Regions from separate parts of the Spirosoma humi genome, predicted to be linked through region 2. Evidence: riboswitches for the same ligand, from Rfam matches in the RefSeq annotation. Region 2 holds a riboswitch; the other holds the start of a gene.

Region 1 (3,419 bases), on a different contig from region 2:
CGAGACATCGTAGGCCTTCATGATTTCGCAGATCTCCTCAAAATGGGTGTAGAGAAAGTTCTCTTTATGGTGCGCCAGGCACCATTTAGCCATGATGCTCCCCCCGCGCGATACGATTCCCGTTACCCGACGGGTCGTCAGCGGAATGTAACGTAACAAGACACCGGCATGGATGGTGAAGTAATCGACACCCTGCTCGGCCTGCTCGATGAGGGTGTCTCTGAAGATTTCCCAGGTCAGCGCTTCCGCTTTGCCGTTCACTTTTTCGAGCGCCTGGTAAATAGGCACGGTTCCTACCGGTACCGGGCAGTTGCGGATGATCCATTCGCGGGTTTCGTGAATATTCTTTCCCGTCGATAAGTCCATCAGCGTATCGCCCCCCCAGCGGCAACTCCACACGGCTTTTTCTACTTCCTCCTCAATGCTCGACGAGACGACCGAATTCCCGATGTTGGTATTAATCTTGACCAGGAAATTACGGCCAATGATCATCGGCTCAACTTCCGGATGGTTGATATTGGCGGGAATGATGGCGCGTCCGGCGGCCACTTCCTGCCTGACAAATTCGGGGGTAATGCATCCTTTGGGCGTGTTTGCGCCGAAACTATTGCCCGGATGTTGCTGCCAGAGGGAGGAACCATCGTTCAGCGTATCGATTCGCTGGTTTTCGCGAATGGCAATGTACTCCATCTCGGGGGTTATAATGCCTTGCCGGGCGTAATGCAACTGCGTAACGGTATGGCCCTCCCTGGCCCGGAGCGGATGACGGATGTGCGCAAAGCGCAGGGCGTCCAGATTCGGATTCGCCAGTCGCTGATTGGCGTAGGCAGACGAAAAAGCAGGCTGTTGTGCCACATCGCCCCGGTTTATAATCCACGCTTCGCGCAGGCGGGGAAGGCCCTGTTCCAGGTCGATCGTAACGTCGGGGTCCGTGTAGGGCCCGCTGGTATCGTAAACCGTAACGGGTGCATTGGGCTTTCGATCCTGGCGGTTGCCACCAGAAGACACCGTATCCGACAGGCTAATTTCGCGCATGGCAACACGAATAGGGTGCAGTTGACCGGATACGTAAATTTTCCGGGAACCCGTTAGTGGTTGCCGCGTAATGGTTTGCTCGGTTGGTAGTTGCTCGGCTTTCTGGCTCATGGTTATCCTCCCTGGGTAGCTTGTAGAATCGTTATTTTCTCATTTCCGGCCAGGGCAAACTGATCCCAGGCTGTGCGGGGAATGATGCTATTGTTAACGGCAACGGCAATGCCTTTTTTGTCGGCAATGGTCAGCTCGACCAGCAAACTCGTGAGCGAGGCCGCCGAGTGCGTTTCAACAGACTGGTTATTGACGAATACGGTCATAAACTGCGTGCATGGTTACGCCACAGGCACCAGCTACAGGGAAATCCGAAGAAGAAAACAGGGAAGAAAATAACGAATGGCAGCCGACAGGTCGGGCGGGAAACCACACGGACCACTGTCAACGTCTACATGCTCGCTTTTCCCTCCGCAGGTATTATCCTGTTCAGGTTCAAAGGGTGATCTCTCAGCCCGGATGGGCACCCCTAAAGCTTGTGCTTGTTAGCAAGGCAAATGTAGAAAAGGTTTTTTAGTAACCCGGCCACTGGCCTGAATTATTTTGCGGGTCAAGTGATGCTGTACACCTGACTCACCTGTCAAGACTTCTGGTTAAAAAGACCGACTAGTCAAGTTGAAAGAGGTTACGTTTACCCAGCTTGGAAACGAGCCGATGGAGGCTGCTGAATGTAGCGATGCGGATCAAGCTGCTGGTGTGTTTGTCACAACACATTTCCACATAAAAATCGTTGAATCGGTAAAGGTGATAAATAGCACCACTATCGGTCCATTTAGTCAGGTGTATTCCCCACAGGAATAAGGCTCCCTGTTTTATAAACAGGGGTTTCAGATCATAGGCTTCACGTGTAATATACATTGAGCAAGGGTTAGCATAAACGAATATGTCTCCGGCCAGGCGCTGGCATCAGGGTTGCATCAGACCTGAATCTATCAGGCAATGTAAAACAAGGCAATCGAACCACTTATAAATGAGCAAGAATCATAGAAAATTATTCAGTTGGCAAAGCGTTACACATTGTTCGTTAACAAACTAACAATGTATCAGAACAATATCCTAAAAATAAACCATAGACAAAGTGTGTACATTTTACATAACAATCTGACTGTCATATTATTAAAAAAATTTACAAAAAAGCAAAAAGAATAAAATAGTCTAACAGTATGTACATCACTTACACGGTTTTGTGGAATTGTCTTTCTCCCCTATGTATACTTTTATAAGCCCTGTGATGGCCAAGGCGGTGGCCTGAAGCGTTAATTCCATCAGCCATGCCTCCCACTGATTCTTTCTATCAACGTACTCCGCTGGCGATTCCCCATAAAAAAGGCAGCCACTCTTTCGAATGGCTGCCTTTTGCTGGTTCAGACGCGTTGGCTTAGTTGATGGCTACCAGCCGACTGGGTGCGCTGGGCTGGTTGGTCGATAACGTCACCGCGTGCGTCGTCGTGTCCACTCCATTGCTCACCCGAACCTGGTAGGACCCGTCGGGCAAATCACTCAATGTCAGCCGTAGACGAGCCATCGTCTCTCTTTTGGCCACCCGTTGGGCAAACAACACTTTGCCCTCGGCATTTACCAACTGAATATCGACCACGCCCGTCGCTTCTTTATCCAGAGCGATCTGCAGTTTACCTTCCGCCGTGGTGTACATGCCCGTTTTGTAGCTGGCCACCGTGGCAGGGCGTCCGCCGGGGTTGGTGTCGGCTAAGGCCGTTTGGAACGTAGCAATGGTTAAGGACAAGGCAATGACGAGGGGATTGATGAGCGCTTTCATGATGTATGTGCTTTATAATTAATGATCTGTTTTGATAGATCAAAGGTCGGCACACGGACCAGCAAGCCCTGTCACAAATGAGTCAATCGCTGATACTTTTGGGAATAGCGGCTCAACCAGCGACCCCAGCCCCCGTATCGAAGAATAATTCCGGCAACAAATCCTCTTCAAATCAGCTATCTTGACCCATTTAATCAAATAACCCCGATTCATCATTTGCGTCCTGTTCAAGGTTATTATCCCCTATTCAGGTTACTAAACTTACTGTTTATAGCCTGACAGATGGATACAGTTTTGATGTTATCTGGCTGGCAGACAAATTGCTAGGCATAAAGCTGTATACACACCCTCAATCATCCACGACTTCTTCCCTTCATGCGACAGTCGCTCCTATTCGTTAGTCTGCTTATAGCAGGTATGCTTAGCCTATTTCTCTACGGTGCCGCCCTGGTTAACTGTCTTCACCATTACCAGACGGGCATGTTCGCCAGCCATTCCACGGAGGCCGGGCTGGAAGCCGTTGGTCTTCTTATTTACTCGTGGCTGGGTCTAAAAT
Region 2 (3,419 bases):
ACCACAGATGGCCGAGACAACAGCCGCTCCCGTTGCGCCAGCCTCCCGAATCGACCGAAGGTTGGTGGCGTTGATGCCACCAATGGCAAATGTGGGCAAATTCGTTTGCTGACAAATAGCCCGTAAACCGTCCAGACCCAACAGGCTTGACGTGTCCTGCTTGGTGCCAGTTGGAAATATAGTAGCTATGCCGAGGTAGTTCAGGTCAGCCCCGCGAGCGGCTTCCAGTTCGGCTGCGTTATTGATCGACAGGCCAATAATTTTGTCCGGTCCGAGTAGTGAGCGGACCAGTGCATACGGCATATCGTCCTGACCAACGTGCACGCCATCGGCATTGACAGCGAGGGCTATATCGACCCGATCATTGATAATGAGCGTTGCCTCGTAGGTCTGCGTAATGCGTTTCAGGTCGAAGGCGATGTCTAGAAAAGCGCGGGTGGCTATATCTTTCTCCCGCAGCTGCACCCACCGAACTCCGGCCCGGCAGGCTTCTTCGACCACAAAAGGCAGCGTATGACCCGCCTGCCGCGCAATGGCGCTATCGGTTACTAAATAAAGTCTGTTCACGCTTCGGTCAGTAGAAGACGATCGGTAATAATCGTTTCGGTCAATTCGTATAAAGCATCCAGGAAGTTGACTTGCAGGCTACCCGGCAACGGCTTTTTATCGACCGCTAGTTCACCCGCAATACCCATAACGGCCATGGCGTGCGTGGCAGCCCGAAAATAATTGGCGTTGACGGCGGCAAAAGCGCCGGTCAGGGCTGTAGCGGTGCAACCCATACCCGTCACTTTGGTCATAAGCGGGTGGCCGTTGGCGACTATGGCTGTTTGATCATGCTGGATAATGTAGTCTTTTTCGCCACTGATGACCACCACACTTCCCCAAACGGAACTTAGCCGGCGGGCCGCGTCAATGGCCGCTTCGGACCCGTACAGGCTGTCGACCCCTTTGGTCTGCGCGTTGAGGCCCGCCAGGGCCATAATCTCGGAGGCATTTCCCCGAATAATATCCGGTGCGGCCAGGGCCAGAAGTTCTTCGCTAACCTGATTGCGGTAGGCCGTGGCACCCACGCCAACCGGATCGAAAACGATAGGTTTGCCCAGCGCTCTGGCCTGACGCATGGCCAGCCGCATACCCGCTACAAAAGTGGCGTCAAGCGTGCCGATATTGACCACCAGCGCACTCGAAATAGACACAAAGTCTTCGACTTCTTCGGGCGCGTGTACCATGGCGGGCGAGGCTCCCAGCGCCAGCAGCGCATTGGCCGTATTGTTCATCACCACGAAGTTGGTAATGTTGTGAATAAGCGGGGCCTGCGTGCGTATACGCTCGACGTCGGTCCAGATGGCTTGAGGAGATTGGGTCATGTTGCTGTCAATCGGTCGGTAAACAGCAACTTTAGGAGAGCGGAGCGCATCTCGTTAACTTTTCCCTACGGCAGTACCAGCTGCATCAGGTGGTGAGGGTATTCTCTCAGTCAGGCTAATCCGGCGCTGACACCCCTAAAGTTGTTTCACAAAGGTAGGGGATAATGAATTACGAAATTGTGAAAATTGCATAACCATCTGCCGACTACAGAAAGTTTGAGATAGCTTTACGGACAATATTTCTAGTCGTATATTCCGTGAAATTGACCTCGCTTCGCTACCTGTTTTACCTGCTCATTACGCTGGGAGCGGCCTGCCCAACCAGCGCCCAAACGCCCGACAATACCTTTGTCAACGGTGATTTACTGCCTAATTCTCCCGAACTGTCGGCTCGCGGAACCTATGGTGTTGGGGTACGAACCCTGAAATTGATCCATAAAGGCCAGGTCGATGTTCTGCATACGAAAGATGGCAAGCATCCTTTTTATGATCGTCCGCTAACGGTCGAGGTCTGGTATCCGGCTCGTATGGCAGCCAGCCAACCCTCAATGGTTACGTATGAATCCGTACTTGGCCGTTCCAACGACCCCAAGCGTCCCCTCATTCCGTTCACATTCATGGGTCGGGCTGGTCGTGATGCCGAGCCGGACGCCAGCGGTGGAGCCTATCCATTGGTTATCGTTTCGCACGGGTATCTTGGATCACGGCTTCTGCTCACCTATTTAACCGAAAACCTGGCCTCAAAAGGATACGTTGTCGTGGCCATCGACCACGCTGAATCGACCTATAGCGATGCCGCCGGTTTTCCGAGTACGCTGCTGAATCGGGCCCTCGACGATCTGTTCGTATTGAATGAAATGGCCCGATTGAGTGCAGTGTCCAGTAAAACCTTTCTGGCTGGTTTGCTGAACGCCGATAACACAGCCCTGATTGGGTATTCGATGGGTGGTTATGGGGCGCTCAACGCCGTAGGAGCGGGTTATAGCCCTCAGGCCGTTAAGATGTTTGGCCAACTTGCCGACGGTAGTACGGCCCTTGAGGTTCGGACCATGGACTCGCCCGTGTACAAAGCCTCACTGGACCCCCGGATTAAAGCGGTCGTTGCCTTTGCGCCCTGGGGTATGGAACGGGGTTTCTGGGATGCTGCCGGGCTGGCGGGTTTAACCCTGCCTACGTTGTTTGTTGCGGGTAGTAAAGATGATGTATCGGGCTATGAAAAAGGCATCAAAGCCATTTACGAAGGAGCCGTCAATGCAGACCGCTATTTACTGACCTACGTAAATGCCCGGCACAATGTGGCGCCTAATCCACCGCCAGTGGCTTCGCTACAACCCGGTGTATCGCCTGATGAGTACATGCACTATGCCGAACCCGCCTGGAATGAACACCGGATCAATAACATAAACCAGCACTTTGTAACCGCATTTCTGGGGATTCACCTCAAGAAAATGGATTATGCGAAATATCTGAATCTTCCCGAAACAGACGCTGCCGGGTCCTGGACGGGTTTCAAACCCCGCATGTCGGTCGGGCTGGAAATGCGCCATGCGAAGCCTTAGCCTTTGAGTAAGACGCATCTGGCTTTATCTGATTAATGGTAAAACTTTATTAACCACAGAGGCACGGAGAACACAGAGTATAAGTAGGTAAAATCTACAGTTTAGCCCTCTGTGTTCTCCGTGCCTCTGTGGTTAACATTTAACCTGCCTGTGATGGATTTAGGCCCTTAAAACGTAACTTTTAATAAGGCGCCGTCGCCCATACTGGTTATGTAAGCTGTATGGCTGTTACTTACTTTCAGATCGGTCGGCAGGTTTAGCTTATCGAGCAAGACCGTACTGGTTGTTCCATTGGCGCGCAACAAACGGCCCGTGGCTGGGGTAAAGCCTGCCGGACCAAATACCGCAAATTCGAGTACCAGGGGTTTGCCGTTTCCATCATTTTCTACGTCGACCAGGCTGTTGAACGTTTGCTGATAGAGGCTGAGTTTCCCCGTCAGGTCCATCTGATAAAGAATGGCTTTGCCGGCAGGGAACGGAAAACCCAGTA

What was found. A riboswitch is a leader RNA that binds a small molecule or an ion and turns the genes downstream of it on or off. The one in region 2 is predicted to bind thiamine pyrophosphate.
Region 1: it holds a riboswitch for thiamine pyrophosphate, as region 2 does, so the genes downstream of both, thiS (sulfur carrier protein ThiS) here and thiM (hydroxyethylthiazole kinase) in region 2, are expected to answer to the same signal.

Annotation. Positions count from the first base shown of each region.
Region 1 covers NZ_BAAHBR010000015.1:798,543-801,961, forward strand. Annotated here, with positions in the region: gene thiC (phosphomethylpyrimidine synthase ThiC) at 1-1,146, opposite strand, end outside; gene thiS (sulfur carrier protein ThiS) at 1,149-1,352, opposite strand; TPP riboswitch at 1,476-1,567, opposite strand; gene ACYU8Y_RS19665 (hypothetical protein) at 1,693-1,944, opposite strand; gene ACYU8Y_RS19670 (hypothetical protein) at 2,465-2,863, opposite strand; gene ACYU8Y_RS19675 (hypothetical protein) at 3,239-3,419, shown strand, end outside.
Region 2 covers NZ_BAAHBR010000017.1:520,304-523,722, forward strand. Annotated here, with positions in the region: gene thiE (thiamine phosphate synthase) at 1-567, opposite strand, end outside; gene thiM (hydroxyethylthiazole kinase) at 564-1,370, opposite strand; TPP riboswitch at 1,416-1,517, opposite strand; gene ACYU8Y_RS24375 (alpha/beta hydrolase family protein) at 1,628-2,929, shown strand; gene ACYU8Y_RS24380 (ScyD/ScyE family protein) at 3,097-3,419, opposite strand, start outside.